Regions from separate parts of the Ruegeria sp. ABV3_008 genome, predicted to be linked through region 2. Evidence: riboswitches for the same ligand, from Rfam matches in the RefSeq annotation. Region 2 holds a riboswitch; each other region holds the start of a gene.
What was found. Region 2 has a riboswitch for cobalamin ahead of ACXAH8_RS00320 (DUF1636 family protein). Riboswitches for the same ligand answer to the same signal wherever they lie in the genome.

Region 1 (10,478 bases), on a different contig from region 2:
TGCGCCGCGTTCTGATGAGCTCGCTGCAAGGTGCGGCCATCACCAGCGTTCAAATCGACAACGTCCTGCACGAGTTCTCCTCGGTTGCGGGCGTACGTGAAGACGTCACCGACATCATCCTGAACCTCAAAGGCGTATCGCTGCGCATGGAAGTCGAAGGCCCCAAGCGCCTGTCGATCAATGCCAAAGGCCCCGCAGTTGTCACCGCTGGTGACATTAGCGAAAGCGCGGGCATCGAGGTTCTGAACCGTGATCACGTCATCTGCCACCTGGATGATGGCGCCGACCTGTTCATGGAACTGACCGTAAACACCGGCAAGGGCTACGTCTCGGCTGAGAAGAACAAGCCTGAAGATGCACCCATCGGCCTGATCCCGATCGACGCGATCTACTCGCCGGTCAAGAAGGTTGCCTATGACGTTCAGCCGACCCGTGAAGGTCAGGTTCTGGACTATGACAAGCTGACCCTGAAGATCGAAACTGATGGCTCGATCACTCCGGAAGATGCACTGGCCTATGCGGCTCGTATCCTGCAGGATCAGCTATCGATTTTCGTCAACTTCGACGAGCCGGAATCGGCTGGCCGCCAGGACGAAGACGATGGTCTGGAGTTCAACCCGCTGCTGCTGAAAAAAGTCGACGAGCTGGAGCTGTCGGTCCGTTCGGCAAACTGCCTGAAGAACGACAACATCGTTTACATCGGCGACCTGATCCAGAAGACCGAAGCCGAGATGCTCCGCACTCCGAACTTCGGCCGAAAGTCGCTGAACGAGATCAAAGAAGTGCTGTCCGGCATGGGTCTGCACCTCGGCATGGATGTCGAGGATTGGCCGCCCGACAACATCGAAGATCTGGCGAAGAAATTCGAAGACGCGTTTTAAGCGCGTCTTCCCAAATGCCCGGGATTTCCGGGGACAATACGGGCACTTCCGCCCCAAGGAGAGCCGGTGACACGCATCGCCGGCCAGACAAAGCAAAACGCAAGATAGGAACTGAAAAATGCGTCACGCACGTGGTTACCGCCGCCTGAACCGTACTCATGAGCACCGCAAAGCTCTGTTTGCAAACATGGCAGGCTCGCTCATTGAGCATGAGCAAATCAAAACAACTCTGCCCAAGGCAAAAGAACTGCGCCCGATCATCGAAAAGCTGGTCACTCTGGGCAAGCGCGGCGACCTGCACGCTCGTCGTCAGGCCGCAGCACAGCTGAAAGAAGACAAAGACGTCGCAAAGCTGTTCGAAGTTCTGGGCCCCCGTTACGCGGAGCGTCAGGGCGGTTATGTCCGCATCCTGAAAGCTGGCTTCCGCTATGGCGACATGGCCCCGATGGCGATCATCGAATTCGTTGATCGTGACGTCGACGCCAAAGGCGCGGCTGACAAAGCCCGCGTTGCAGCCGAAGAGGCCGCAGAAGAATAAGAAAGCCTACAGCTTTCAAAAAAGAACTCCGTGTCCTCGACGCGGGGTTTTTTTGTTTTGCGCATTTGCAAACTGCTTGCATCGGCGCGACCAAAATAGGCTTTCTCATACAGCGACCAGCTTGCCGTCTCGCAATTCCAGTCTGTCCGGGGCAAGCGCATCGCGAAATGCAGGAGAATGGCTGACCAGTAGGATAGCTTGAGGCAGAGATTGCAGGATTTCGAGCAACCGCGCCTCGTTTTTAGTGTCCAGCGCATTGGTCGGCTCATCCAGCAGCAGGGCCTGTGGCTCCATCGCCAGAACCGTTGCCAGCGTGATCAGACGCTTTTCCCCGCCTGACAGTTTATGCGTGGTTCGTTCCTTCAGATGCATGAGGTCGAGATCGCGGAGAACGCGATCCACGATTGCCAAGGCCTCGTCGCGCGTCTTGCCGAGGTTCAGTGGACCAAAGGCAATGTCCTCGGCCACAGTGGGACAGAACAACTGGTCGTCGGGGTCCTGAAAGACAAGGCCGATATGGCGGCGCACGTCATGGAAATCGGCCTCGGCCTGCCTTGGTTTGCCAAAGACGGTCACCATACCCGAGGACGGTCGCTGCAGACCAAGTGTGATACGTAGAAGCGTGGATTTCCCGGCCCCGTTCGGGCCGGTCAGTGACAGGCGTTGTCCGGGCTCCAGCCGCAGGTTTGCGCCGTTCAGAACCGGTGCTTGTCCGGGATAGGCAAAGCAGATGTCGTCCAGCGCGATGAGTGTCATGCGAATTCCACTAGGATCAGGGCGAGGCAGAGGCCTCCAAACCCGGCAGCAAAGACAATATCCCGGCGGGTCAGGCTATAGTCTTGCAGCAACAGCATCTTGCCTGAAAACCCCCGACATTTCATCGCGCCGAGGATGCGCTCGGACCGTTCGATTGCCCGGACCAGCATCATCCCGACCAGGTAGCCGAAGCTACGGTAGGTGTGCCAGTTGGTGCCGGGGCGGAAGCCTCGGACTTTCATCGCGGCGCGGAGGCGTTGATATTCCTCATGTAGGACATCGATGTAGCGGATGGTGAACATCAAAAGATGCACGAGTGTTTCCGGGCAGCGCAGCCGGTGCAGGGCGTGGCCCAGAGTGACAGGCTCCATTGTGCCGACCAGAACCATTACGGTCAGGATCACGGCGTTGGCGGTCAGCGCGATTTCCACGGCTTTCCAGAGCCCCTGCCAGCTGGCTGGAAACCCCCAGATGGTAAACATCGGGTCGCCGGGCATCGTGAAGGGCAGGAGGACCAGCATGAAGATGATGAAACTGTCCATCATCGCCATCCGCTTGAGCATTTTGTGCCAAGGCAGTCGGGATAGCACCAGTAGAGCCAGCGCGATCATCAACGCCGCCGCAAGCGCGGGCAGGGCGGATAGGGAGACCACAACGACCGCAAACAAAACAGACATGACGATGCGCACGCGCGGATCAAGCGAGGTAATCAACCCTCGTTGACCGATCGTGCCAGCCTCGGCCAGCGTCCGTTCCTGTAGTTCCAGTACGTGTGCCATCAGCCTGCGAGTTTCCTCCGCGCCGCGAGGTAGAAGCCCAGCCCGAAGAGGCCAAAGATGTATCCGATGCCGCCCAGAATGGTCTGGAGGTCGTTATGTTCGCGATAGGCGGCGATTTCCCGGCGCAGGGGGCGTATTTCGTCACGCACGGCGGCCGCAATGGCCTGACGTTCCTCATCGCTGAGGGAGGCCACTTTGACACCACCCGAGGCAGGCGCTGGCGACGCTGACGGCGTGTTCTGGACGGCGACGCCCATGATCTTGGCGACGTCCTCGACGGGCATGGTGACCTCGGCCACGTGACCGGCGCCAAGGTCGGCAAAGAAGGTATGGGCGACGGGTGCGGTGGGTGTGTAGATGAAGAACCCGTCGGCGTCGGTCGTGGCTCGACCCAGCTCGACCCCGTTTGGATCGGTCACGACGACCTCGGTATCGGTCGCCATGGTGCCGTTGGAGAAGCCGATTTCCCCTTCGATCGCATCGCCGGACGCAAAGACTCCGGCAATCACCTTATGGGCCAGCGCGGGCAGAGGGGCCGCGCATAGGGCCAGGATGAGCGCAATCTTTCTCATGTGGCGGGCCTTGTCAGGAACAGTTCAGGTTTGACTTTTCGCGCGAGAAGAACGGCAAATCCGGTCAGGACGGCCTCGACTATCATAACCGGGATGTGGGCAAAGAAGACCAGCTTGGCGGCAGGGAGGAATTCGTCCCCTGAAAGGGCCAATGAAATGCCCACCATGACGGTCGTGGCTGCAATGGCAAAGGCACCACCTATGCCACCCCAAATCGCTCCATGGACCGGCGAACCGCGCCCGATCAGGGGGCGGAACAGCAGCCCCGCCAGAACGGCCGGAAAGGCGATGTTAAGCGTATTGATCCCCAGCACCGTAAGCCCGCCGAAGCCGAAAAAGACTGCCTGCAGGAGCAGACCCACAAACAGGGCCGGGAAGGCGGCCCAGCCAAGCAAAAGCCCGGCCAGACCGTTGAGGATCAGATGCACCGACGACGGCCCAATCGGCACGTGGATCAGAGAGGCCACGAAGAAACTGGCCGCTAGCACCCCTGCTGTGGGGATGCGGTCCAGATCCAGCGACCTGAGGCCCATTGCGACCCCACCAGCGGCGGCAACGGCTCCGCCGATGACCACCGGGTTGGACAGGGCTCCGTCGACGATGTGCATCTGTGGTTACTCCATGTCCCAGGCGCGGATCCAGATCACCGCGTCCTGGCTCAGCTCTTTGCCTTCATGTTCGGTTTCAGGACCAGCGCCCAGGGCGGCAAAGCCCCAGTAACCAGCTTTCGGGACACCGAAGGAGAAATAGCCATTCGCGTCGGAAAGGGCGACAACAGCACCACCCGGCATCGGCGAAACAGTGGGATCGGACGAGGCTTGGCTGTCGAAACTGGGTTTGGCGGCCATATATTCGATCTCGATCTCAGCGCCGGCAACCGGTTCGCCATTTGCCAGAACCTGACCGGTGAAGGTCGAGCCTGCGATGATGTTGTAGGGCTTGTTCAGCGGTACGATCTCAGTCGCCAGACCTGCAGGGTTCATCCAATCGGTCGGCAGTTCGTTGCGGTTCAGGAACGCCTTGGTGATCTGCTGGATATAAATATCCTCGGCCTCTTCGTAGTAGGGCTGAGGCACAGTGACCATTACGTAGTCGCCCGAACGCTTGACCGGAACAGATCCCTGGAAGGCCGCACCTTCGTTCTCTGGGCTCGAAAAGCGGATGGGTTCCAGCGTGTCCAGCAGGTCGGTCTTTTCGCCGTTGTGGATCACATAGAATTCCTGCGGCTTTTCCAGATCCATGACATGGCCGTTTTCAAACGGGTGCCAGAAGATCAACTTGACCGGCACGTCGCCCGGTGCCTCGATCAGCGTGTCCGTGGTGTATTCCAGCAGAAAATGTGCGTGCGCCATCGCTGGAATCGCCAGCGCAGCAGCAGCCGTGCAAAACAGTTTCTTCACAAGGTCTTTCCTTCGTCCTTCGTGCCAACCCCGGCACGTTTCTTGCTTGATATCGAGGTGAACGAGACCATTTGCCCGAAAAGAGGGCATTGGCCCAATGCACACCCCGGCATCGGTGACACACCCCTTCCGAGGGTGTATATCCGGCAGGTCTCCTGACTTGCGGGTCAAAGCATGGGGCTGGCCTTCCCGGGTGGAACCCAGTGGCGTGTCAGCCCTGCTCACCGCCTACAGTTGCGGGGGCAGTTGCGGCATTGGGTGGATCAGAATTCCCCGCACCGCATTCCCTTTTCTCCGGCGAACCCGGAACCGGACATAAGGATGCTGATGACAGAGATTCCCATTACCGGTCAATCTCTATTTCAACCCTTAGCGATAACATCCTGTCGATAGGATCGGGTGTTCTTGTTCTGCCAACCGGGTATCGTTTTTAGCGAAGACGTGCTTGCAAGCGACGACCAGAGAATGCGCGCGTTTACAACGCAATCTGGACATCAGAATCAGATGGATGCATCCTGCGCGGCGTCAGACTCCGGCGTAGCGCGCTTGTGTTCGGCGCCCTATTCCCCACAAGCCCCGGAGGCCCAATGTCTGAGATCAAACAAGGCGACACAGTTCGCATCCACTATACCGGCACGCTGCTGGACGACACCGTCTTTGACAGCTCGGACGGGCGCGATCCGCTGGAATTCGTTGTCGGTTCGGGCCAGATCATTCCCGGCCTCGACAGTGCCATGCCAGGACTGGCGGTTGGCGACAAGAAACGGGTCGAGATTGCCTGTGTCGACGCTTATGGCCCGATCAACCCGGCGATGCGGCAGGACATCCCGCGTGAGGGTATTCCGGATGACATCCCGCTAGAGCCTGGAACCCAGTTGCAGATGCAGACCCCCGACGGTCAGGCGCTGCCTGTTACGGTTGTCGAAGCGAACGAGGCCACGGTGACGCTGGACGCCAATCACCCGCTGGCTGGTCAGGACCTGATTTTCGATATCGAGGTTGTCTCAGTGAACTGAAGGGTTGGGGGATTAGCCCCAAAGCCCGTCAAGCGCTGCGCGGACCTGCGGTTGCGTGAGGAACACGAACAAGACCAGCAATGTGGTCAGCGTCAAAAGCAGAACACGGGCGCGGGGGCTCAGGAACCCCGTTTTCCGTTTGGTCTGGGTGCCACGCGTATTGCTGGCAAGGATCTGGTCGGTTTTGCTCATGCCCATATCCCTGACGCCGAAAGATGGTCAAATCTTGGCGGCGTCTGGGAAAGATATGGTCACATGAAATCCGGCTGTGGCATTCCAAGCACGTGGAAACCGCCATCCACCCGGATGATCTCACCCGAGGTGCAAGCCCCCGCGTCCGAGGTCAGGTAAACCGCTGTGCCGCCGACGGCCTCCAGCGTAGCGTTCGAGCGCATCGGTGCATTCTGGTCGCAGAACTTGTACGTCTTGCGCGCGCCGCCGATTGCAGCCCCAGCCAGGGTCTTCATCGGACCGGGCGAAATCGCGTTCACGCGGATGCCCTCTGGGCCGAGATCGTTGGCAAGATAGCGTGTCGCCGATTCCAGCGCGGCCTTGGCAACGCCCATCACGTTGTAGTTCGGAACCACACGATTCGAGCCCTGATAGGTCAGTGTCAGCAGCGAGCCGCCATTGTCCTTCATCAGCGGATAGGCGCGGCGGGCGACCTCGATGAACGAGTAGGCCGACACATCCATCGAGTGCTTGAAATTGGCCCTTGTGGTGTTCAGAAACCGGCCTGTCAGCTCGTTCTTGTCCGAATAGGCAATCGCGTGGACGACAAAGTCGATGGTGGGCCAGCGTTCGCCCAACTCGCCAAAAGCGCGATCCAGCGAGGCGTCATCGGTGACATCCGCATCCACCATGAAGTCGCTGCCGAGGCTTTCCGCTAATGGCTGCAGACGCTTCCCGAACGCGTCGCCCTGATAGGTGAAAGCCAGCTCAGCCCCTGCTTCATGCATCGCTTTCGAGATACCCCAGGCAATCGACCGGTCATTGGCGACACCCATGATCAGGCCGCGTTTCCCTTTTAGAACTTCCGACATCTCGTTCACCCGTTATACTTTGACAGGATCATGGATCCGTTCGTGCCACCAAAGCCGAAGCTGTTGGTCATGACCGAATCCAAACCTGCATTTTCAACCACTTGAGTTGCAATTTCACCGGGCTGGATGCCTTCGGCTAGTGTGTCGACATTGATCGACGGAGTTATGAAATCATTGTCCAGCATGAGCAGGCAGAAGATCGCCTCAAGCGCGCCAGCCGCGCCCTGTGCGTGCCCGGTCATCGACTTGGTGGATGAGATCGGAGGTACCTGACCTTCGCCGAAGATGCGACGCACGGCTTCAACCTCGCCCACGTCCCCAACCGGGGTCGAGGTGCCGTGCGCGTTGATGTAGCCAACCTTGCGGCCTTCGGGCAGGGTCGACAGCGCTAGGCGCATCGCGCGCTCACCGCCTTCGCCGGATGGGGCCACCATGTCATGACCGTCCGAGGTTGCGGCGTAGCCGGTCACCTCGGCGTAGATCTTGGCACCGCGCGCCAGCGCATGGTCCAGATCCTCAAGCACGACAATGCCGCCGCCACCCGAAATCACGAAGCCGTCGCGGTCCTGATCGAACGCACGCGAGGCTTTCTGCGGAGTGTCGTTATACTTCGACGACATCGCGCCCATTGCGTCGAACAGGCAGGACAGGGTCCAGTCCAGCTCCTCGCCGCCACCCGCGAACATCACGTCCTGCTTGCCCAGCATGATCTGTTCCGCCGCGTTGCCGATGCAATGCAGCGAAGTCGAGCACGCCGAGGTGATCGAGTAGTTGATACCCTTGATCTTGTAGGCAGTGGCAAGGTTCGCGGAAATCGTGGAACACATGCATTTCGGCACGGCAAAAGGCCCGATCCGCTTGGTGGCGCCGTTCTTCAGCACCGTCTGATGCGCGGTCAGCATCGCGCTGGTGGACGGTCCGCCGGACCCGGCAACCAGTCCGGTGCGCGGATTGATGACCTGTTCCTCGGACAGCCCGGAATCGGCAATCGCCTGTCCCATCGCGATGTGTGCGTAGGCCGCACCCGGCCCCATGAAGCGCAGGGTGCGTTTATCAACGTGTTCGGACACGTCGATCTTGAGCGACCCGGCGATCTGGCTGCGAAAGCCATGTTCGACCATCTGCTCATTGGCCTCGATGCCGGATTTACCTGCTTTAAGCGAGGCGAGAACCTCTTCGGCATTGTTCCCGATCGAGGAGACGATCCCCAAACCGGTGACGACGACGCGACGCATATGCGTTCTCCTGTGTTCCGTTCTTGTTGGCGTAATGTCCGCTGGCGTCAGCTTTCGGACAGTGCAACCTTCATATCTTTGACTTGGTAAATCACTTCACCATCCGCTTCGACACGGCCATCCGCGACGCCCATGGTCAGACGGCGTGTTTGTACGGCTTTGGTAAAATCAACATAATAGGTCAGCATCTTACGGTCCGGGCGGACCATGCCGGTAAGTTTGACTTCGCCCACGCCCAACGCATAGCCACGCCCCTGCCAGCCACGCCAGCCCATGTTGAATCCCGTCAGCTGCCATAGGCCATCCAGACCCAAGCAGCCCGGCATGATAGGGTTGCCGGGGAAATGGCAGTCAAAGAACCAAAGATCAGGCGTGATGTCGAATTCTGCGACAACATGGCCTTTGCCATGTGCGCCTCCGTCACCCGAAACATCGGTGATCCGGTCCATCATCAGCATCGGAGGGGCAGGCAATTGCGCATTGCCGGGGCCAAAAAGTTCGCCTCGCGCGCATTTCAGCAGATCCTCTTTGTCAAAACTGCTTGGGAATTGGGCCATTCTTGCCGCCTCTTCTGCCTTGGGTCCGTTCATTACATTTGGCCTCACCTAGCACCCGTATGCAAGGTCCTGCAAGAGCAGTGGCCGGATGATGTTGCGACCTAGCGGTCTTTGCGAATGAATTTCATTTGAAATTGGCATCCCTGCGCCCCTATATATATAAGCAGCAAAAATGAGTATCGGATTCATGACACCTCAGAGCCGTAAGATAGCTACAGACTGGTTGGAGAGCGCCGGATTGCGCCCGACGCGACAGCGTGTTGCGCTGGCCGAGTTGCTTGTGGGCGATGGTCGTCACCGGCATGTCACGGCGGAAAGCCTGTTTGACTCTGCCAAGACAAAGGGCGACGCCGTGTCGCTTGCGACCGTCTACAATACGCTGCGCGCTTTCTGCGATGCGGGCGTGCTGCAAGAGATCACGGTGGATGGGTCGAAAAGCTACTTTGACACCAACACCCATGATCACCCGCATTTCTATTGGGAAGACGAAAGTCGGCTGAGCGATGCTCCCTCCGAAGAGTTGGTGATCCAGCGCCTCCCGCAGGCGCCGGAAGGGGTCGAGATCGCCTCGGTCGACGTGGTTATCCGTCTTCGCAAGAAACCTCAGGTCTAGTTTCGGACAGCGCATCAAACAGGACACGTTCCGCTGAGGCCAATGTGGTTTCGACGGGGCCGGTTCCGTGGCGCGCCAAGACGACAGGTTCGGCAGCATCCTTGTCTAAGATTGGCAGGCGGGTTAGCGTTCGATTGTCGTAACTCATCGAATTGTTTGGGCTGGCATAGCTGATCGCAATTCCCTCCCCATGCGCCGCGATGCTGCGCTGAATCTCAAGCGTAGCGGCTCTATGGGCGACCGTTGGGTTCAGGCCCTTGCGCCGAAATAGGTTCAGGACGTGCTGCGCGGACAGCCCCTCTTTTGACAGGATCAGGGGTTCCTGTTCCAGAGTGGCCAAAGTCACACTGTGGGCAGAAGCAAGCGTGTGATCCGGTGGGAGCAAGGCGTGCGGGACACTGTCGAACAGCTCTTGCCGGGTAAACCCTGCATCCATCCCAAGTTCATACGTGATCGCGATATCCGTCTGACCGTTGATCAGACCGTCCAGCAAGCCCTCGAAACTGTCTACCTGATAAGTGACGGTCACATTGGGCAGGGCTGTTTGCAAACTGCGCAAGGCAGAGGCCAGATGAAACGGCGCCAGGTCAATGAAACAGCCCAACCGCAGGTGCGAAGACCCGTGCGGTGCGTCTGTCGGATTTTCGATCTGCGCGGCAGAGTGCAACAGCTTTTCTGCCTGTTCGATGAAAAGGCGCCCCTGTGGGGTCGTGGTCATCGCCGCCCCTCGTCGACGCATGAACAGCGGATATCCCAGAAGCGACTCAACCCGCGTCAGGGCTGTCGATAAGGCAGGTTGCGATACGTTCAGCGCGTGGGCTGCGGCAGACAAGCTGCCATGGCGGCCGATGGCGCAGACATATTCGTATTGGCGCAGCGAGATATATAACATCACGTTAATTATTACTTCGAAAGATATGATTTGAACAGATGGCTTTGTTGCCCTTTAAACGAGTCAAGCACAAGGAGAACGCCATGCCACACCCTCTTGTTTCTCAGGACATGATCGACACCTACCAGGAAGACGGGGTTGTCCTGATCAAAGGGCTTTTTGCCGATCACGTGGACGCGTTGCGCGACGGGGTTGC
Region 2 (10,478 bases):
CATCGCCAATATGGGCTTTGCCTGCGCCGCCGGGGTTCCTGTGGTGCTGGTGGGCGACATCCACCGGGGTGGCGTGATTGCGCAGATCGTGGGCACTCAGGCCGTGCTGGACGAGGGCGATCTGGCGATGATCCGTGGCTTTGCCGTCAACCGCTTCAAAGGCGATGTATCTCTGTTTGATGAAGGGCGCGATGATATCGCCGCGCGGACCGGCTGGCCTTGCCTGGGTGTTGTTCCCTGGTTCCACGACGCATGGAAACTACCCGCCGAAGATATGATGGACATCCGCTCTCATACCGGTGGGGCCTGCAAGGTTGTGGTGCCTCAGTTGGAGCGCATGGCCAATTTCGACGATCTGGACCCGCTTTCGGCTGAGCCCGGCGTCAGTGTCGAGATCATTCCCGCAGGCCGCCCCCTTCCCGGAGACGTCGATCTGGTGCTGTTGCCCGGCAGCAAATCGACCATCGGTGATCTGACCTATTTCCGGAAGCAGGGCTGGGATATCGACCTCTACGCACATGTGCGCCGTGGTGGTCACGTTTTAGGTCTGTGTGGCGGATATCAGATGCTAGGGAAAACGATCTCAGACCCCGAAGGCGTGGATGGCCGCCCCGGCACGGTTGAGGGCCTAGGGCTACTGGACGTTGACACGGTCATGGCGGGCAAGAAACACGTGACCCTGACCGAGGCTTGCGCCCTGCCAAATCGCGAACCCGTCAGCGGCTACGAGATTCACATGGGCCGCACCGAAGGGCCAGATTGCGCACGTGCCTGGCTTGAGGTGCAAGGACGCCCTGAAGGAGCAGCCAGTGCCAATGGGCGCATTCTGGGCAGCTATCTGCATGGGATTTTCTCATCCGATGCCTTCCGCGCGCAATACCTATCGCGTTTGGGTGTCACATCCGAGAACGCCTATGAAGACGGAGTCGAACAGGCGCTGGATGATCTGGCAGACCATCTTGAACTACATATGGATCTGGATCTGCTGCTGGAGCTTGCTCAGACGCCGCAACAGGCCTGAGCGATTATTCCAGCTCTTTGGCGGTCAGCGCGCGGTGAATCTCGCGCCGGACCATCTTGCGGACATTGCGGGTGATGCGTTCACCCAGCGCGCCCTGAAGCTCGGACCGAACAACTTCGGCGATCATCTCACGCAAGGCCTCCTCCTCGGACGCAGACAGCCCGATCTCGTCCTCGATCGTTTCCCCAGGAGCGTCGTCTTCGACTGGGTCTACTTTAGGAGTGTCCCCATGCCGAACAAATGTCGCCGGCTCTTCTTTTGGGGCACCCGCCTCGCCTGAAGTCGCATCCACACCCTCGGTATCCTCTTCTTCAAAGGTGGGCGCAGGTATCCAATGCAGCGCCTTCGAGGGCGTGCCGGAATACGCGTCGTCGCTGTCTCCGTCCGGCTCCCATTGGTCCTCGGTTCGCGCGATGGCGGCCTCAAGGGCTTCAATCTTGGCACTCAGGCTGCCAGATAGGTTTTCCGACGGGGTCTCGTCGCCGACCTCCTCAGCACCATCGTGATTGGCTGCTTCACCCGGCTGAACAATATCACAGGCCCGCAGGAGCATCGGCTTTGCCGAATCCTCGGGACTGTATTTGGGTTCCAGTTTCAGGGGTTCGGATTTTGGCGCGTCACCAACGCGCAGCGCGTCCGTCAAGACCAATCGGCCCGGCTTTCGTGGAGCGGTCGCAGTATCGGCATCCGACACTTTGCGACCGTCTTCGCTCACCAGTCGTTTTACCGACGACAGTACATCCTCGATACCTGAGGTCATGACGCTATCCGACATTGTTCTCTACCGCTCTATTCTTGAGACCAAGTGTAGCCAAACACGTCGGGCGTCACAACCAGTAGTATAGATCAGTCCCGCCGCAACGCTTTGAGAACGCGATCCAGATCCTTGCTTTGCTTGCTGACCTGCGCCGGAGCCTTTTTGACCAGATTGTAGTACAGCGTCGGGTCATAGATCTGCACCGCAAGCCCCAGACGTTCAGCCGTCAGAAGGCCTTGCGCCTGCAGCAGCTGGTATGCCGCCAAGGACCGTTCGGTGCGCGAGGCCACCTCGGCCAATTGCGCATCCAGAAGATCTTGCTGAGCGGTCAGCACGTCCAGCGTGGTCCGCGCGCCTAACGTTGCTTCTTCGCGAATCCCGTCGAACGCCACCTGCGAGGCGCGAACCCGCTCGGTTGAGGCCGTCAGGCTAGCCGTTGCCGTTTGGAACCGGACAAAGGCATCTGTCACACCCTGAGTGATGTTCTTCTGCACGTTCAGCAGATTGGCCCGCGACGAATCCCGGGTTGCCATCGCCCGGCGCACGTTGGCCGCAAGACGACCGCCTGCATAGATCGGCTGGTTGAAGTTCAGCGAAACCGTGGCGTCGTTGATGTAGTCATCATTGTCATATCGCTGCGTCACACCCGCATCCGCGTTCAGGCTGACATTGGGCCCAAGGTTGGCACGTTGCTGCTGCACGATCAAATCCAGCGCCCGCACCTGGTGCTGAGCCGATAGAATCGCCGGGTGATTGCGCTGCGCGAGGCTGATTGCCTCGGATTGCGAGCGTGGGAGATTCGGAAGCCCCGGCTGCCCAGCCGTACGCCCCGGCAACTTGCCGACCGCATTAACATACTCGGCCTGAGCGGTGCTGAGATCCCCTCTGGCATCCGCAAGATCCGCGCGCGAACTGGCCAGCTGCGCCTCGGAAAGAGCCACGTCAGTCCGCGTGACTTCACCCACTTCGAAGCGGTCGTTCGAGGCCCGAAGTTCCTCGCTCGACAGATCGACGTTGTTTTGCCGAATCTGGACCGTTTCTTCTTGCAACAGGACGCTCAGATACGCGGTTGCGGCCCGGAAAAGAACCTGCTGTTCGATATCAATCAGCGACTGGCGCGTCGACAGAACCGTTTCCTGTGCGGACTGCTTGCCCAGCACCGATGCCCCGCCATCATATAGAAGCTGGCTGAGGGTGAGACCCGAGAAGAATCGCGACGGGTCAGTGCTTGTTCTGACGGAGTCAGTTCTTGTTCTCGTGTAATCCTGACTGACCTGAACCGTCCAGTTGATGATCGGGCGCAGCGCGGAAAGCGCAATTGCCACGTCTTCGTCCGCTGCCCGCAACAGGGCTCGGTTCTGTTCCAGTAGACCGCTGGTGTTATACGCTCCGATGAACGCATCTGTCAGATTGTCAGCCCAGACGACCCGTCCGGGAACAGTACTCAGGGCAATGGCCGCAGTCACTGCAAGCGCTTTGACCAGCTTTCCCGCTGTCTTTCCACGCATACCAAATCCTCTCAAATCGAAATTACGCTGCCTCTCCGGCAGTTTGCGTCTTTATGTTCAACTAATCAAGGTTGTGGAAACAACAGTCAGCGGACTATAGCGAAAATGCACACTCTTGGGAAAAACCGTCCAAAACCAGCGCACTGGCGTTGAAAGCATCCCGCCAACTGACCACATCACCGGCCTTGCGACCTATGCGAACCGTACCCAGTTGCCCATCCATAAACAGACAGGCGATCCGGCCCTGATCCTTCAATTGGTCCAGTACCGTGTCGGGCACCTGTTCGACACCGCCTTGTATCATAATCACGTCATAAGGGCCATGCTCGGCCGCTCCCTCTTCCAGAGGTCCGACATGAATAACGGCATTGTCGACGTTTTCTTCGGTCAGCACGCTTTGCGCCTCAGAGGCAAGATGTTCGTCGGATTCGACGCCCACCACCAACTGCGCCATCCGCGCGGCGATTGCGGTCGAATAACCGTAGGCCGACGCGATATCGAGGACCATTTCGTCATTCGAGATATTCAGCGCATCCAACATCTTGGCTAGAGTGCGCGGCTCAAGAATGCAGCGGTTGTTGCCCAGATCGATCAACCCTTCGACATAGGCCGCTTCGCGCTGCGCCGTTGGCACAAAGCTTTCACGCGGAACGGACAGCATCGCGTCGATGATTGGAAACTTGGTCACATCCGAGGGTCTTACCTGCGTATCAACCATGGTGCGGCGCCGGGCTGCGAAATCTGACATCTGATCTCTCTTTTCAATCCCTTGGGTAATTGGCTTGTGCCATACTCGACCTGACTCGACAACGGCCCAGATGCCGCAAGCCTGGTTCACGATCCGTTTAGACCGGGTCTTACAAATATTGATTTGCGGCCCAAAATCGACGGCAATCCTCTGGACGCCCCCGATGAAAGCTGCTAAAACGCCCACCACACCACGGCAAGTATTTGATTTTACTTGAAAAGGCGAGTTGGCGGAGTGGTGACGCAGCGGATTGCAAATCCGTGTACACCGGTTCGATTCCGGTACTCGCCTCCACATCCCCCTCCTCTAAATACCGGCTCCGGAATTCAGTTTTCACGAGGAACGCCCCTGAGGCACAACCTCGTAACCTGGTTCTTCCGGCTCATCGTCCTGCATTTCCGTAGGAAAACCCGGTGCGCGGATGTCCAGGCCTGTGGCCTCTTCCAGACGTTTTATGATGTTTGGCGACAGCTCACGCTCGCCAAACCGGGCGATGCCATCCTCAAAGATCTTGATCATCACCGGATTGATTTCCAGCGGAACACCGGCGCGGTCGGCGACGTCCTGAAAGAGGCCGATATCCTTTTTCACCAAATCCATCGTAAACGAAATATCGCGCGAACCGTTCAGGATCACCTGGCTTTCGGTTTCGTGCACGAACGATGTCCCCGACGAGATTTTGATGGCCTCATAGGTGGTGTTCAAATCCATCCCGGCGGCCTTGGCGGTGACCAGCGCTTCGGCACAGGTGATCAGATTGGCCGTCGCCAGATAGTTGGTCAACACCTTCAGAACCGAGGCCGAGCCGAGCTCTCCGGTGTGCAGAACGCGCCGCCCCATGGTCGTAAGGAAGGGCAGAATGCGTTCGAAGGTGTCGCGATCGCAGCCAGCGAAGATCGAGATATTGCCCGTCGCTGCGCGGTGACAGCCACCCGAAACAGGGCAATCGACGGCGGCCCCTCCGCGCTCCAGAACCAATGCACCCAACCGCTTGACCTCGGCCTCGTCAGTGGTGGACATCTCCATCCAGATTTTACCGGGGCCGACCTCAGGCAGCATCTCTTGCATCACCGCGTCCGAGGCCGCAGGCGAAGGCAGGCAGGTGATCACGGCATCGCAATCGCGCATCATCTGTGCCGGGCTTTCAGCCGCTTTGGCCCCTTGCGCGACAAAGGCCTCAACCAAATCGGAACTTAGGTCATGAACCGTCAGGTCGATTCCATTGCGCAGCAATGACCCTGACAGCTTGCCGCCCACATTCCCAAGCCCGATAAAACCTACTTTCATGGATTTCGCCTCCGTTTGCGATTTGAGGCCATGCGACCATGCATCAGCGCCCTGTTCATGCCGCCTAGCGACGCTGGCAGGTCGCTTTTCAACGTGCCGCAGCGGTCTGAGCTGCATCGCGCTTGACAAGCTGCGGGTGCGTGCCGCATGAGCCTCATGTTGGTGTCTGTGAGAACAGATGAAAAGGGAATGCGTCAACGGGTTTTCCGCCAAACGCAGCCGCCCCCGCGACCGTGACCGGAGAGGGTGCCCAAGCCACTGGCGCAAAGCCGGGAAGGCGGGACATCCGACAGAGGACAACTCTGACATCCGCAAGCCGGGAGACCTGCCAGCGCCCGAAGATGAAACCGGACGGGGTGTTCCGGTGTCGGGTCAAGGGACCCGCATGAAACCCCGTCCCCCACGATGAGGATTTGGGGGGATGAGAGACATGACCGAGACCGCTCCGGTCGAATTGCTGGTTTGCACAACCTGTCGTCGCGGGCTGCCCGTTGAAGACGATGAGAAACGCCCCGGCACCCTGTTGCACAAGGCGCTTGAACAGGCGGAGCTGCCGGAAGGGATTACCCTTAAAGCCGTGGAATGCTTGTCGAACTGCAACGAGGGCTGTTCCATCGTGCTGCGCGGCGGCCCGGATCGCTGGACCTTCGTCTATGAGCACCTGAACGAAACAGACCATGTCGACGTGATCGTTGACGGTGCCACCAAGTACCTCGCGACCGAAGACGGCTTGGTCAAATGGCGCGAACGCCCCGAACATTTCCGCAAAAACTGCGCAGCCCGCATTCCCCCGATTGGAGCCCTGAAATGAGCAATCTTGAGAAACTCCCCGTCACTGTGATCACTGGCTTTTTGGGCTCGGGCAAAACAACTCTCGTCAAGCACCTTATGCAGAACCCGCAGGGCAAGCGTCTGGCCGTTGTGGTCAATGAGTTCGGCGATGTTGGCGTCGACGGCGATATCCTGAAATCCTGCGCGATCCCGGATTGTCCGGCGGAAAACATCATGGAACTGGCGAACGGTTGCATCTGCTGCACCGTGGCCGATGATTTCATCCCGACTATCGAAGCCCTGATGGCGCTGGAGCCGCGCCCCGATCACATCCTGATCGAAACTTCTGGCCTCGCCCTGCCCAAGCCGTTGCTGAAGGCGTTCGACTGGCCCGATATCCGTTCCAAAATCACCGTTGATGGCGTGATCGCGCTGGCCGATGCCGAGGCCGTCGCCGCCGGTCGCTTTGCGCCGAATGTCGAAGCCGTGGACGCTCAGCGCCTGGCCGACGATTCGATCGACCATGAAACGCCCCTTTCCGAGGTGTTTGAGGATCAGATTTCCTGCGCCGACATCATCCTGCTGACCAAGCCCGATCTGGCCGGTCCCGAAGGCGTTGCAAAAGCCAAAGAGATCATCGCCGCCGAGGCCCCTCGCCCGCTGCCCGTTGTCGAAGTGGCCGAAGGCGCCGTGGATGTACGTGTCGTTCTGGGGCTGGAAGCGGCTGCAGAAGACGACATGGACGCGCGGCCCAGCCATCACGATGGTCACCACGATCACGAACATGACGATTTCGAAAGCATCATCGTTGATCTGCCGGAACAATCCGATCCTGCCGATCTGGTCGCCAAGATCGAGCGTCTGGCCAATGAGCTGAACATCCTGCGCGTCAAAGGCTATGCCGCCGTTCAAGGCAAACCGATGCGCCTGCTGGTGCAGGCCGTGGGTGCTCGTGTGCGTCACCAGTATGACCGTCCGTGGGAGCCCGGTGAAGACCGCCGCTCGCGCATGGTGGTGATCGCCGAGCATGACGACATCAAAGAAGGAGAAATCCGCGATATCCTCGCGGGTGTAACCGAGGCCGCCGAGTAAGACCTATGCACGTCGTCTTCCGCGAAAGCCACGGGTTAGAAGAAACGGAAACCCCAACCGATCTGGGCCAGAGCCCGGCGGATTTGGTGGTGCTGTCCTTCTCGGACAGCGACCTTGGCGCTTTCGCGGCGGGCTGGCATCGCGGTGGCGGGCCGGATGGGCGTATGCCCACGATGCGGTTGGCGAACCTGACGGCGTTGAAACATCCTCTGTCCGTCGACACCTACGTGGAGCAGACGCTGGAGGGCGCCAAGGGCATTCTGATCCGCCTGATTGGCGGCGTGCCTTACTGGGCTTACGGGCTGCAGCAAGTGCTGTCGCTGGCGAAGGCCAAGGGCATCGCGTTGGCCGTCCTACCCGCCGACGGGCGTGAGGACCCGCGGCTGGATGACTATTCCACCCTGCCCGTCTCGACCCTGCGCCGTCTGGCACATCTCTGCGACACAGGCGGCGAAGTCGCGGCACAGGCCGCCTTGGCGCAGATGGCATTGGCGGCGGGGCTTTATGCCGGCCCGGTTATGGGGGCCAAAACTCTGCCCGAATCCGGCGCGTGGTGTCCTGATCGCGGCGTGATCCCGGTTGAGACTGCCTTTGCGGGCGACGCAAAACGTATCGTCGTCACCTTCTATCGCGCCTATTTGACCTCGGTGGACACGGCCCCTGTCGCCACCGTGATCCGCAGCTTGCGGGGTCGCGGGTTCGAGGCGGTGGGCCTCTTCGCCCCCTCCCTCAAAGCTCCTGCTGCCGCTGAATGGCTGCGTGACAACATCGTCACGCTGAAACCTTCGGCGATCATCAATGCCACCTCCTTCTCGGGCAAAGGCGCGTCGGGTACATCCCCTTTGGACGCGGCGGGCGTGCCCGTGTTTCAGATGGCCCTCGCCACGTCCCGCCGCAAGGCTTGGGCCGAGGCCGAACGGGGCCTTTCCCCCGCTGATCTCGCCATGCATGTGGTGCTGCCCGAAGTGGACGGGCGCATTTCGGCGGGCATTGCCTCGTTCAAAGAACCGGGCAAACGTGACCCGCATCTGGAATATTCCCGCTTTGCCCACCGGGCTGAGCAAGAGCGGATCGAAGCGATTATCGACCGTGTCACCGGCTGGCTGACCCTGCATGACAAACCCAAGGCGGATCAGGTGCCCGCGCTGGTGCTGTCGACCTATCCTGGCAAAGACTGGCAAATGGCGCACGCGGTGGGTCTGGACGCTCTGGCCTCGGCCGAGGCGATGCTGACCGATCTTCAGGCCGAGGGCTACAGCACCGCACCGGCCGAGCCGATTGCTGAAACCCTGCTAGACGCGCGCATCTCATGGCCTCTGGAAGACTACCAGGTAGCCTTGGCAGACCTGCCCGAGCCACTGCGCGCCGATCTCCAAACCGTTTGGGGTAAGCCCGAGGACGACCCGATCTTTACCGAGGGCGCGTTCCACTTCACCGCCTTGCGTCGCGGCAACGCGCTGGTTGCACTACAACCCGAACGCGGCACGCCCGAGCTGCGCGATGACGACTACCACGACCTGTCTCGCACCCCGCGCCATAGCTACGTCGCGTTTTATTTGTGGCTCCGCAAAGGGCTGGGCGCAGACGCGCTGATCCATATCGGCGCACATGGCACTCTGGAATGGCTTCCGGGCAAGTCCGTTGCTCTGTCGGCGAATTGCTGGCCCGAGGCGCTGATCCGCGACTTGCCAGTGATCTACCCCTTCATCGTCAACGACCCAGGCGAGGCCGCGCAAGCCAAGCGCCGGATCGGAGCCGTAACGCTGGGCCATATCCCGCCCCCGATGAAGGAAAGCGGCACTCCGGATCGCATGGTGCGGCTGGAATCTCTGCTCGATGAGTTCTCGAATGCCGACGGACTTGATCCCAAACGCCGCGACCGCCTTCAGGAAGATATCCGCGACGAGGCACAGGCCATCGGGTTGGAGAGCGATCTGGGCCTCGATCAGGCCACCTGCACTGCCGAGGCGGTAACCCGAATCGACCGCTTTGTTTGCGACATCAAAGAAAGCCAGTTTGGCGACGGACTGCATATCTATGGCCGCGCGCCTGAGGTTTCCAGCACTTTCGACCCTTCGCCTTCGGCCCATGCGGAACGGACCGCTCTTATCGACGCGCTGGCCGGGAAACGGATCGAGGCCGGGCCGTCCGGTTCCCCTTATCGCGGTCGCTCGGATGTTCTGCCAACAGGGCGGAACCTTTATACCACCGACCCCCGCTCGGTGCCGACGCGGGCGGCCTACACCCAAGGCGTCAAGCTGGCCGAGGAACTGGTCCGCCGTCACCTTCAGGAAGAAGGCGACTATCCCAAGGGGCTGATCGTTGACCTATGGGGCTCGGCCACCATGCGCACGGCGGGCGAGGAATTCGCCATGGCTTTGCACTTGCTGGGCGTGAAACCGGTCTGGGATAAGGGCTCGGAACGGGTCTCGGGGATCGAAGTGCTGCCGATAACCGACCTCAGCCGCCCGCGCCTGGATGTGACGCTGCGCGTCTCGGGCCTGTTCCGGGACGTCTTCCCAACCCTCTCGGCGCTTTACTGTCAGGCCATCCGCGCGTTGGCGGCGCGGGATGAGGCGACCGACTGGAACCCCTATGCCGGTCAGGCCCCGTCGGCCCGCGTATTCGGCCCCGCCCCCGGCAGCTATGGCGTCAACATGACCCAACTATCCGAGGTCTATACCGACGAGGCCCGCGCACAGGCAGGTGAGGCATGGCTTGAGGCCAGCTCTTTTGCGCTGGAGGGCGAGAATATCGTTCAGGACAAGGCGGGCATCACCCAACGCGTGGCGCATGCTGACAGTTTTGTTCACCTGCAGGACCTGACCGAAACAGACCTGCTGCTGGCCAATGACTACGCCACGCATGAGGCCGGTTTTGCCGCCGCCAAGAAGGCCACGGGTGGCACCGCGCAGCTGTATCACCTGGACAACACCAATCCCGAAAATCCACGCGCCCGTACCCTGCCGGAAGAGATCAGCCGCGTTGTCCATGCCCGCGCTGCCAATCCTGACTGGATCGCCGGGATGCAACGCCACGGCTTCCGCGGCGCGGCCGAGATCGCCGCGACATTGGATCACATGGCCTCGTTTGCGCATCTGTCGGGTACCGTTGCGCCGCATCTATTCGACATCTACCACGATGCCACGCTGGGCGATGAAGATGTGGATGCTTTCCTGCAACAGGCCAATCCGCAGGCCCATCAGGCCATGCAGGACCGGTTCCGCGCGCTGCTGGATGCCGGCTTGTGGAACACCCGGCGCAACTCGATCCGGGCGGACCTGGGGGGGCTGG
Region 3 (10,478 bases), on a different contig from region 2:
GCGCGCTCCATTGCGCGTTCATTGCCGCCAACGCCCTGAAGAACCACGCCCACCCAGGACCGCTTGATCAACAGATGCACGGCAAAAGCCAAGACCAGTGGAGCGATCACGGCCACCGGCACCAGCGGGGTTTTGAAATTCATCAGGGTTTTTAGCCACTCAGGTGACGCTCCGCCGGGTGAAGGCAGGATCAGCACCGCCAGCCCGCCCCAGACGAAAGACATGCCGAGAGTCACTACGATTGCGGGCAATCCGCGCAGTTGGATCAAGGCCCCCAGCGCGGCATAAGCCAGAACCGCCCCGGCCAGAATGCCATAGCCCAACAGAGGTGTGTCGTGAACGAATGTGGCTGTGACACAGGCGCAGAAACTCACGAAGGTGCCGATGGACAGGTCGATGTCGTTGACCATGATGATCATCATTTGCGCAATGGTCGCCAGGGCCACCGGGATCGCCAGATTGAACAGCAGGTTCAGGCCAAAATAGCTCATCGCGCGGGGTTGCAGATAGAATACGGCGCCCAACAGGACGGCCAGAGACAGAACGGGCAACAAAAGGCGCAAACGGTCGCTGGTCATCTCAGGCCTCCTGCATCTGGAAAGAGGCGTGCAGTATGTTCTCCTCGGTGATCTCATCACCTTCCAGCTCGGCGGCAATCTGACCGGCGCGGAATACGAAGACCCGGTCACATTCGAGGATTTCGTCGGTCTCGGTCGAGTAACAGAGGAAGCTGCGGCCTCTTGCGGCTTCTGCCTGGATCATCTGATAGACGTCTTTCTTGGTGCCCACATCCACACCGCGCATCGGGTCATCCATCACGACAATCGGTGCTGAGGAGGCCAGAGCGCGGGCAAACAGAACCTTCTGCTGGTTGCCGCCCGACAAAGACAGGATCGGGTTCAAAAGATTGTCGGTGCGAATGCCGATACGGTCTTTCCAGGTTTGAACCATGTCCGCCTCGCTGCTGCGATCCACCATCACTTTTCGGCTGAACTCGGGCAGGGTGGTCAGCGAGAGGTTCCGCAGGATCGACCAGAGCGGCATGATCCCGTCGCGGGCGCGGTCTCCGGCGACAAAGACCACCTCGGGCTGGCGCGCGGATTTCCATTTTGGGGCGTGGTCGAAGTAGATTTGCGCCAGTGCTTCGGCCTGTCCGTGACCTGCAAGCCCGGCCAACCCGACTATTTCACCCGCGCGGGCGTTCAACCCGTTCGCCGCCCGCACGACCTCGGCCCCGAGGGTCCGATCTGCCCGCCCGGCGCCCGAGGTGTCTTCATCAGGCGCGACATGCCCCATCGCATCCACGATCGAGGCGCGGGTGAACTGGCTGGCAGGTTGGTCATCCACGATCTGGCCATCTTTCATGACGACGATCCGGGTCGAAACTTCGAAAATCTCACCCATCATGTGCGAGATGAACAGAACCGCGCCGCCCTTGGCGCAGAACCGTTTGATATGGTCCAGCAATTGTTGCGCGATGGCGGCGTCAAGGGATGAGGTCGGCTCGTCCAGAATAACAAGGCTAGGTTCTCGGTCACGGTCGGCAAAGGCGATAGCGATTTCCACCATCTGACGCTCGGCTATGGTCAGGTTTCCAACCGTGGCGCGTGCGTGGATGCCATGACCCGGAAAGACAAGATCCAGCGCGTCGAGCATCTTTTGCCGCGCAACCCGCCGCCAGCCTTTGCGCGGCATGTTGCGATAGGGGATACGCAGGTTCTCCAAAACGGTCAGGTTCGGGCAGAGCGACAGCTCCTGAAACACGCTGCGAATACCTGCCTTCTGCGCGTTTTGACTGTTGCGCAGGGCGGGATTTGCGTTCCGATGGTGAACGGTCCCCTGAGTTTGCGTCAGGCGGCCGTTGATCACATTCGCCAGCGTGGATTTCCCGGCCCCATTGTGGCCGACAAGTCCAACGCATTCCCCTGCGCTGATGCTCAACGTCGCACCACGCAGGGCAAGAACAGGCCCATAGGACAGATGGGCCTGCTCCAGAGAGACAACCGGTGCAGCGGTGGCTCCGGGTCCCGTTTTCTTGTCAGTCTTCACGCGCTTACTGGGCCGACGCGATGACGTCTTTGGCCTGATCCTGCGTGTATTCCACGTTGGCGACCGAGCCCTTGGGCGTTGTTTTCAGGGCGTCTTTCAAATCTGCCTGATCGATTCTCAGGAAGGGTACGGTCAGGTCCTTCGGAACCTCTTGCCCATCCAGAATCTGCTGGGCGACCCAAAAGGCCAGCGTGCTGACGCCTGGAGCAATCGACAGAGAGGTTGTCTGATATCCGTTTGCGTCCTGCTCATCCGACCACCACTGAAGTTCGTCCTGACGGTTGCCCATCACGATGGTTGGCATTGGACGATCCGTGGCCCCGATGGCCTGCGCCGCCCCATAGCCGTCACCACCCTGGGTTACGACGCCCACGATCTCGGGCAGGCTGGGCAGGATACCGGCGACGGCCTTCTGAGCCACATCCTGCGCCCAATCCCCGTGGACCGAGCCCACGATCTCGAACTTGGTGTTCTTCACCTCGTCATGAATACCAGCGCTGATCTCGTCATCGACGAACACTCCGGCCAGACCGCGGATTTCCAGTAGGTGGCCGCCATCAGGATAGCGCTCGGCCAGGTATTTAACCTGCTCGCGCCCCATCTGCTGAAAGTCGACCGCAATGCGCCACGCGCAGGGTTCCTGAACGATGCCGTCGAAAGATACCACCGTGATACCCGCATCGCACGCAGCCTTGACCGCGCCATTGATTGCGGTGGGTGACGCGGCGTTGATCACGATCGCATCATAGCCTTGAAGGATCATGTTCTGAATCTGAGCCGCCTGCTCGGTGGCCTGATTTTCCGAGGTCGTAAAGGCGTCAGCAGCGGCGACAACACCATCCGCGACGGCCTGATCTCCGTTTTTCTGCCAGCTTTCCAGCATGGCTTGCCGCCACGAATTACCTGCGTAGTTGTTGGACAGGGCAATGCGTTTGTCGGATGTATCCGCTTCGGCAGCCGGGGCTGTCAGGGTGATGATCCCGGCCGCAGCGCCGAGCAATATGGCCTTTAGTGTCATGTTTTCCTCCCAAAGCGGCCCAAGCGCCGCACGATTTTGGTGCCAGCCTGACGGGGCCGACTTGCCTAAAATTCCTAAAGGACACGCGCAAAGTAAGAGTAGGACGCGCGCATTCCTTGCGGGTTCCCGCAAATAGGCTGCGGCGACCCGCATGACACTCGATCCGCTGGTCGATATACTCGCCCATGCCGGTTGCGGCAGGCTGGCGCTGCGAAAGAGAACACATGGCCGATCTTGCCTATTACTTGCGGATTTCGAACCATCTGGCGGGCAATCTGGATATCAAATCCGCATTGCGGTCGGTCAAATCCGAGATCGTGCGCATTTTGGAAATCGATCACCTGGATGTCTGCCTGATAGACGAGGAAGGGCGGCTTAACACAAGCTATGAGGTCGGCCTGCGCACCAGTTGGAGCCGCACCCGCGCCCCGGTCGAGGTCTCGCCCGTGCGCGATATCCTGCGGGGAGATTGCGACTACATGCTGACCGGAAACGCGCCGGAGGACCCGCGATATGTGTTCGAAGGCGGGGACTATGATCCCATCCTCAAACACAATATGCGCAGCCGCGTGAATGTGGCGATGAAAGTGCTGGGCCGCACGATCGGGTCCTTGAACTGTTCGTCACAAAAGCTTGATTTCTATGATGAACAGGCCGTCGAACAGGTGCGCAATATTGCTGACATTCTGGCCCCGTATTTCTATGCGCTGCGTGCGAATGAACAGGCTCGGCGTGAGGCGATCATGCGGACCGAGGTGCAGGCGCGGGAAGAGGGGCTGCGGCTTGGGGCGCTCAGCCTTACAGATGCGCTAGAGCTGGAACGCCAACGGATAGGGATGGATCTGCACGATCAGACTCTGGCCGACATGACGCGGATCAGCCGGGATTTGGAGCGGTGCGAAACGCCTCAGGATCTGGACGGGCTGCGCAGCAGTATGAGGAACTGCATCCAGGGATTGCGCGAGATAATCGATACCTCGATTCCGTCTTTGCTGGAGCTGTTCGGCTTTCAGCACGCCGTGCGAACCCATCTTGAACGCGCTATTGACCCGGATGAAGGGGTCGAAATTGACGTTCGTGACCTGTCCGGCGGGATGGTCGACCGGCTGCCGCAAACCAAACGCATCGCCTTGTTCCGTATCGCACAAGAGGCCATCAACAACGCAGTCCGACACGCCTCGGCCAGTCGTATTGAGGTCGAGATTGAATGCGTGGACGGGCTGCACCTTCGCGTGCGGGACAATGGGCGCAGCATGGGGGCGATTGAAATCCGGCAGGCCTCGGGCGGGTTGACGCATATGCGAACCCGCGCCCGGCTGATCGCGGCGCAGTTTGACATCCGCTACAATGGCGGGACCGAGATTACGGTCTGCCTACCGGCTTCTGAATGCCCCAAAGCCGAGGTGTTGGCATGAAGGTTCTGCTGGTCGAAGACGACGCCATGCATGCGAATTACCTGCGAGAGTTGGTTCAGGATGCCTTGCCTGAGGTGACCGACCTGAGCCTCGCCTCGAACGGTCGGGAAGGGGAAGAACAGGCCCGACAGAATGGTGTTGAGGCCATCGTCATGGACCTGCGCATGAAAGAGCGCAACGGGATCGAGGCCGCGCGGACCATTTGGTCGGAACGCCCCGCGACCCGCATTCTGTTCTGGTCCAACTACTCGGATGAGGCCTATCTGCGCGGCATTGCGCGGATCGTTCCGAAAGAGGCCGCCTATGGCTATGTTTTGAAAACGGCCAGCCCCTCACGAATGCATCTGGCTTTGCGCGCCGTTTTGATCGAGGCGCAGATCATGGTGGACCGGGAAATCCACCAGATCCAACGCGAACAGAGCCGCTCGGGTGAGGCGCTGACGGAGGTTGAGTTGGCAATCCTATCCGATCTCGCCCTTGGTTTGCCCGACAAAACCATCGCGCTGCGTCGTAAGCTGGCCCTGAGGACGGTGCAGAACCGGCTACTGTCGATCTATGAAAAGCTGGATGTGGGCGATCTGCCGGTGGATGCCAGCGATATTGCGATTAACAAACGCGTGCGGGCGGTCTCAAAGGCCATGACCTCTCAGATACTGAACCGTGAGAGCATTTTTTCGGCGGAAAAAGAGCTGGGAAGCTGGCTTGAACGACGGCAAAACCTGGGATGACGACCGTGCTAGTCAGATCGTGAGGATTTGAACAGGTAGAGGAACACAAACAGCGACCCGATCGAGGTTGTAACGATCCCCACCGGCAACTCTTGCGGGGCCAGAAGCAGCCGAGACAGAATGTCTGAAAGCGTCAGCAAGATGGCCCCGACGACGGCGGATGTGATCAAGAGATTGCGGTGGAGCGTTCCGGCAATGCCTCGGGCGATATGGGGAACCATCAGGCCGACAAACCCGATCACGCCTGCCACCGACACAAAGCTGGCAGTGGCCAAGGCCGCGACAAGAAACATCCGGAATCGCAGGCCTTGCACTGGAATGCCGAGTGTTGAGGCCGTGAAATCCCCCGTCAGAAGGGCGTCAAGCCAACGGCTTCGGTAGAGGGAATAGCCCAGGATCAGGGTCAGCCCTAGCACGACAAGTGGAAAGGTCTCCCACCGGGCCAGACCAAGGCCGCCTAGCATCCAGAAAATGACGGAATGCGCGGCGCGGCTGTCGCCTGCGAAGATCAGATAGTTGGTGATGGCCGAAAACAGAAAAGATACAGCCAGGCCTGCAAGGATCAGTTTCTCTGGCGCACTGGTGCGCAGGCTCTGAACCAGGGCCAGAACAATGCCGGACGCGATCAGGCCCCCGCAAAAGGCCGCAAGTGGCAGGGTCCAGATGCCCAGAACATCGCCTGTCACAGTGATGACGAGAACGGCGCCCGCAGCGGCCCCGGACGAGAGGCCAAAGAGAAACGGGTCAGCCAGGTCATTGCGCGTTGTCGTTTGTAAAACGACCCCGACAACACCCAGCCCGGCCCCAATCACTGCCGCAAACAACGCGCGGGGCAGGCGCAGGTCAAAGACAATCCGGTGCAGAGGGGACATGTCGCCCTCAGTCACACCAGTACCCAGCCCAATCGCGGTGAAAACCTCGGCCAAGGGGATCGGGGTAGTTCCGTAGATAGTCGACAGCAGCAAAAGGGCGGTCAGAATGACCGCCCCCAACAGGACCGCCCGGCCCGTTTTCGTCATCTTAGCTGTTACCCCGGTGCATCGCCGTTGCCATCTTCTCGATCGCTTCGATGTTTGCCGGTCCCGGTGTCAGCTCTTCGTAACGCAGGCCGATCCAGCGCTCGTTCTTGACTGCATCGGTCTGCGACATCACCGGGTGTTCCTGCAGGAACTTGAAGGTATCCGCCGCGCCGTTGCCGGTTTGATAGTCCAGCAGGACAAGGAATTCGGGGTTCGAGGCGGCGACAGCCTCCCACGAGGTGCGGCCCCAGCTAGTGTCCATGTCATGGGTGACGTTGACGCCGCCAGCCGCTGCGATCATCGCGTCGGGAATGGCATATTTGCCTGCGGTAAAGGGCGCATCGGCCGGGCCGTCCAGCAGGAAGACGCGGGGTTTTTCCAGATCGGCGGTTTTGGCCTCGATCGCGGCCAGTTGGTCTTTCCAGCCCGAGACCAGCGCGTTCGCCTTGTGTTCGACATGCATGACCGTGCCGAGACGCAGAACATCATCAAACAGCAGGTCCATGCTGGCTTCGGGACGGTCTGTGTTCAGGTGAATGCAGCTTTCGGTCAGAACCATGGTCTTGATGCCAAAGGGCTCCAGCGTGTCGGGGGTGACGTCGCCGCCGGGTTTCATGCCGTAATACCATCCGGCAAAGAACATGTCGGGCTCAACCGCGACGAGGTTCTCGACCGTCGGGTATTTCGGAGCGAGTTCGGGAATGTCACCGCGCTGCGCGTCGAAATCAGGGCTGGTCTTGTACCAGCCGGTGATGCCGGTCAGGCCAACGATGCTGTCCTGAAGACCCAGTGCAAAGGCCATGTCGGTCATGTTCATGTCATGAACCACGATCCGCTCGGGCTTGGTGTCGAACACCAAAGGTTCACCGCAATTGTCGACGGTGATCTCTTGCGCGGCAGCGCCGCCCGCTAGTGCACTTAGTACCGCAGCGGACAAGAGTTTCAGTTTCATCAATCTCTCCTGTTAAGATGAAAGCTTTCGTTTTCGGATGTCCAGCGCGGGGATCACGCGTCCTTCGTGCTGGAAACACAAATAGTCAACACCAAAAGTCTCGCGCACGCGGTTTGGCGTCAGAACTTCGGAGACCGGGCCGAAGGCCGTCAGCTGCGCGTTCTTCATCAGGGCCACGTGGCTGGCGAATTCGGGGATCATGACCAGATCATGCACGATCATCACAACCGTCACGCCCAACTCGGCGACCAGAGACAGCATGTGCCCCTTGGCATCCGGGTCCAGATGGTTGGTCGGCTCATCCAAAAACAGCAGCGAGGGGTTCTGGGTCAAAGCCCGTGCGATATGGGCGCGCTGGCGCTCACCGCCGGACAGTTTTGCCATCTGTTTGCCAGCCAGATGGGACAGTTCGGTGGTGTCTAATACGCGCTGCAGATCCGTTTTACGAGCTTCGGCGGATTTGTCGGCCCTGATCGGGATTTGCCCCAGGGCTACATAATCGCGCAGTTGCAGCCGCCCGTCGGGTATTTCCTGCTGGCCGACAACGGCAATCCGTCTGGCCCGTTCTAGCGACGACAGTTTCCGCAGGCTTTGACCCTGAATACGCACATCGCCCAGCGCCAGTTTTGCGACCCCGCACAAGAGGTTGAGCAGCGTCGTCTTGCCGGCTCCGTTCGGGCCAGCAACGGCCAATATCGCGCCTTCCTCCAGCGTGAACGAGGTGTCGCGCAGCAGAACATCGCCGTTCAGGGCGTAGTATTCCAGATTTTCAGCGACCAGAAAGCTCATGCCGTGTCCTCCGTTGGCAGGCAGGGCATGCGCGACAGAGTTTTGGTGTAGAGCGCCAAAGGACGGGTCGAGGCGCTGGTCCAGCCATCCTCGCTGTCCCGGAATTGATGGGCGAACTCCGCCAAAGCGCTCAGATCGGCAGGGGATTGAATGTCGCCAAACAGATATTGCGCCTTTCCCTTGGCCTGCAGCCCAACCGTCATAGGTCGGTCGCACCCGGCCATACAGTCGATCAGGCGTGTCGAGAACCCCTCGGGCAGCTGGCTATCCAGCGTTTCCTTCGCCTTATGTGCGGGGATCGGCCCATTGCAGGTGCCGCATATCAGGACAAAATGATCAGCCATGGCACGGGTCGCCAACTTGAACAAAAGCCAAGTGAAGGCAAAAGCCATGAGTTGCATCAGCACGCAGATGTGCCATCGAGCCTCCTTCCGGGACACCCCGCCCCGGGTTGGTTAAACTGTGATGGCAGGTCTCCTGACTTGCGGGTCGTTGCTTGGCCAACCTTCCCGACCTTAGGGGCCAGTGGTTCTGTGGCGTCGCTCTCCGCTTACAGTTGCGGGGGCAGTCACGGCATTGGCCCTCGGGCCGCACCGTATTCCCATTTTCATCCCTCAGGCACAGGCCGTCGGGAACCATCCAGAGCAGCTAGTCTGCTCACGCTCCTATTGTCAAGCGCCGGAATCGCGCTAGCGGACCACGCGCAGGGTCGGCCTGCGGGCGGTTTGGCCCGGTCTGACGCCATTTGTTGGGAACTGGCTGGCCAGGGTCAAGCCGGCCTGTATCAGGTGCGCGTCCGGGTAGCCTCCGGTCAATTCGTTCAAGGCATCGCGCGCCGCCGGAGTTTCGTCGCGACGCATGTGATGCAGCATCCGCAACAGTGCGCGTTCGTCACATGTCAGTTCTTGTCGTGTTTCAAGACAAAGCGGGTCGTTGAAGGCTAGTCCCATAGGGCGGGTGTGTAGCGTGGCCTTGATGATCTTGAAGACCAGATGCGCCAAAACCAATCCTTGGTCGCGCCCCCAGCGTTCGGTTGCGACGGAAAAGGCATGTTGCCACGCCTGCGTTTCCGGCTCTGTGAAGCTGTGAATGAAGTGCCGCATGACAGGGAGCATACCGCGTTCGAAACCGTCAAAATCGGTGAAGGTCAGTGTGTGGTTGGATGCCGAGTGTTTCATGCGCGTTCCCTTTTGGGTTTGAGGGATTTCGCAACCAATGGGTGGACGTTTCGCGAAAGGGTGCAGGGGTCGACCGGTGTTTCAGGACGCGGTGATGCAGCGCGGACGGAAAAGCTGAGATCAGCCTCGATCGCCTGCCTCAGTTTTGGTTTCAATGCGCAGCCATGGCGGCTGGCAACGGCGTCCATGGCCAACAGGTCGGCGAGGGATTTTCGCATGTGAGGTTATCTTTCGGTCGCAAAAATGGGACCGGGCGATGATTCCAAGGAATCTGACTGGGTCAGTCGTTAACTGACTAAATTAGTCAGAAAATGCAAGCGCGAAATTCTTAATGAAATCAGTAGTCGGCAACCAACAGGAAATCCGGTGCCGTGTCTTCTTCGATTGTTGCAAAGCGCGGGATCGGGTCTTCAAATACGTTGTCCGTCCGGTCGTCATTCACGGTTGAGACTTCGCCAATCAAGCAATCCCCACCTTCCGCCCAGAAGGCATGCCAGATGCCGGGCATCAAGGTCACGCTCTGACCTGGCTTCAAGCGCAAATGCTCTCCGGGCCGTATGGTGACAGGGCAGGCATCGCTGGGAACGGTGACCGGGGTATCGCGGTCGACACCGCCATCGGGGTCCGAGGCATAGATTTCCATAACCAGATCGGCGCCCCCACGGTTGATGATGTCCTCGGCTTTGACGATATGGCGATGCATCGGCGATAGCTGTTTGTCGCGAGAGATCAGCAGCTTTTCGGCATAGAGCATACCGCGTCCCCGGCTCAGATCGCTGACGTTACCGTTGCGCAGGGTGAACAGAAACAACCCAAGCTCATCGAACTTGCCTTGACCGTAATCGGTGATATCCCAACCTAGCCCATGGGCACGAATACTGTCCGCCTGGGCGCTGCGCATCTGCTCAGGTGTCCAATCTGCGAAAGGTGGCAGAACGGCACCAAATGAACTGATGAATGCCTGGGCTTCGGTCTTGATACGGTTGATTTCGGATCGTTTCATCTCAGACTCTTCGTAGGGCTATATTTCATGCAACCAGGGCGGGTTGGCTCCGGCGCGTGAGACGGTCACAGCAGCCACCTCTGCGCCCAAGGTCAAGGCGTCGCGTAGCGCGTCTGGGGACAGTGCTTTCAAGCCGGGCTTTGTCAGCTTGCCAGCCTGTTCCAGCGACGCCAAAACCCCTGCATTGAACGTGTCACCCGCGCCAACCGTATCAACAACTTGCACCGGTTTGACAGGAACTGAGACCACCGCACCGCCGGCCAGATAGCCCGAGGCGCCCTCGCTCCCACGGGTAACGAGGACGGCAGAGGGGCCTGCTTGTAGCAG

Region 1: linked by a shared signal. The riboswitch ahead of ACXAH8_RS11930 (DUF4198 domain-containing protein) and the one ahead of ACXAH8_RS00320 (DUF1636 family protein) in region 2 are both predicted to bind cobalamin.
Region 3: linked by a shared signal. The riboswitch ahead of ACXAH8_RS15635 (DUF1636 family protein) and the one ahead of ACXAH8_RS00320 (DUF1636 family protein) in region 2 are both predicted to bind cobalamin.

Annotation. Positions count from the first base shown of each region.
Region 1 covers NZ_JBSWYP010000006.1:68,323-78,800, reverse strand. Annotated here, with positions in the region: gene ACXAH8_RS11960 (DNA-directed RNA polymerase subunit alpha) at 1-881, shown strand, start outside; gene rplQ (50S ribosomal protein L17) at 1,000-1,419, shown strand; gene ACXAH8_RS11950 (energy-coupling factor ABC transporter ATP-binding protein) at 1,525-2,175, opposite strand; gene cbiQ (cobalt ECF transporter T component CbiQ) at 2,172-2,954, opposite strand; gene ACXAH8_RS11940 (Ig-like domain-containing protein) at 2,954-3,526, opposite strand; gene cbiM (cobalt transporter CbiM) at 3,523-4,134, opposite strand; gene ACXAH8_RS11930 (DUF4198 domain-containing protein) at 4,141-4,926, opposite strand; cobalamin riboswitch at 5,055-5,255, opposite strand; gene ACXAH8_RS11925 (FKBP-type peptidyl-prolyl cis-trans isomerase) at 5,514-5,942, shown strand; gene ACXAH8_RS11920 (hypothetical protein) at 5,955-6,134, opposite strand; gene ACXAH8_RS11915 (enoyl-ACP reductase FabI) at 6,194-6,985, opposite strand; gene fabB (beta-ketoacyl-ACP synthase I) at 6,991-8,220, opposite strand; gene fabA (bifunctional 3-hydroxydecanoyl-ACP dehydratase/trans-2-decenoyl-ACP isomerase) at 8,268-8,777, opposite strand; gene irrA (iron response transcriptional regulator IrrA) at 8,965-9,390, shown strand; gene ACXAH8_RS11895 (LysR family transcriptional regulator) at 9,359-10,282, opposite strand; gene ACXAH8_RS11890 (phytanoyl-CoA dioxygenase family protein) at 10,366-10,478, shown strand, end outside.
Region 2 covers NZ_JBSWYP010000001.1:61,637-72,114, reverse strand. Annotated here, with positions in the region: gene ACXAH8_RS00350 (cobyric acid synthase) at 1-1,021, shown strand, start outside; gene ACXAH8_RS00345 (hypothetical protein) at 1,026-1,796, opposite strand; gene ACXAH8_RS00340 (TolC family outer membrane protein) at 1,868-3,286, opposite strand; gene ACXAH8_RS00335 (protein-L-isoaspartate O-methyltransferase family protein) at 3,381-4,034, opposite strand; tRNA gene ACXAH8_RS00330 (tRNA-Cys) at 4,255-4,328, shown strand; gene ACXAH8_RS00325 (NAD(P)-dependent oxidoreductase) at 4,368-5,438, opposite strand; cobalamin riboswitch at 5,465-5,668, shown strand; gene ACXAH8_RS00320 (DUF1636 family protein) at 5,752-6,132, shown strand; gene cobW (cobalamin biosynthesis protein CobW) at 6,129-7,184, shown strand; gene cobN (cobaltochelatase subunit CobN) at 7,190-10,478, shown strand, end outside.
Region 3 covers NZ_JBSWYP010000009.1:42,068-52,545, reverse strand. Annotated here, with positions in the region: gene ACXAH8_RS15675 (ABC transporter permease) at 1-578, opposite strand, end outside; gene ACXAH8_RS15670 (sugar ABC transporter ATP-binding protein) at 580-2,049, opposite strand; gene ACXAH8_RS15665 (substrate-binding domain-containing protein) at 2,054-3,067, opposite strand; gene ACXAH8_RS15660 (GAF domain-containing sensor histidine kinase) at 3,292-4,482, shown strand; gene ACXAH8_RS15655 (response regulator transcription factor) at 4,455-5,210, shown strand; gene ACXAH8_RS15650 (FecCD family ABC transporter permease) at 5,219-6,229, opposite strand; gene ACXAH8_RS15645 (ABC transporter substrate-binding protein) at 6,231-7,181, opposite strand; gene ACXAH8_RS15640 (ABC transporter ATP-binding protein) at 7,194-7,970, opposite strand; gene ACXAH8_RS15635 (DUF1636 family protein) at 7,967-8,314, opposite strand; cobalamin riboswitch at 8,421-8,625, opposite strand; gene ACXAH8_RS15630 (hypothetical protein) at 8,660-9,148, opposite strand; gene ACXAH8_RS15625 (hypothetical protein) at 9,145-9,366, opposite strand; gene ACXAH8_RS15620 (D-lyxose/D-mannose family sugar isomerase) at 9,486-10,151, opposite strand; gene ACXAH8_RS15615 (carbohydrate kinase family protein) at 10,170-10,478, opposite strand, start outside.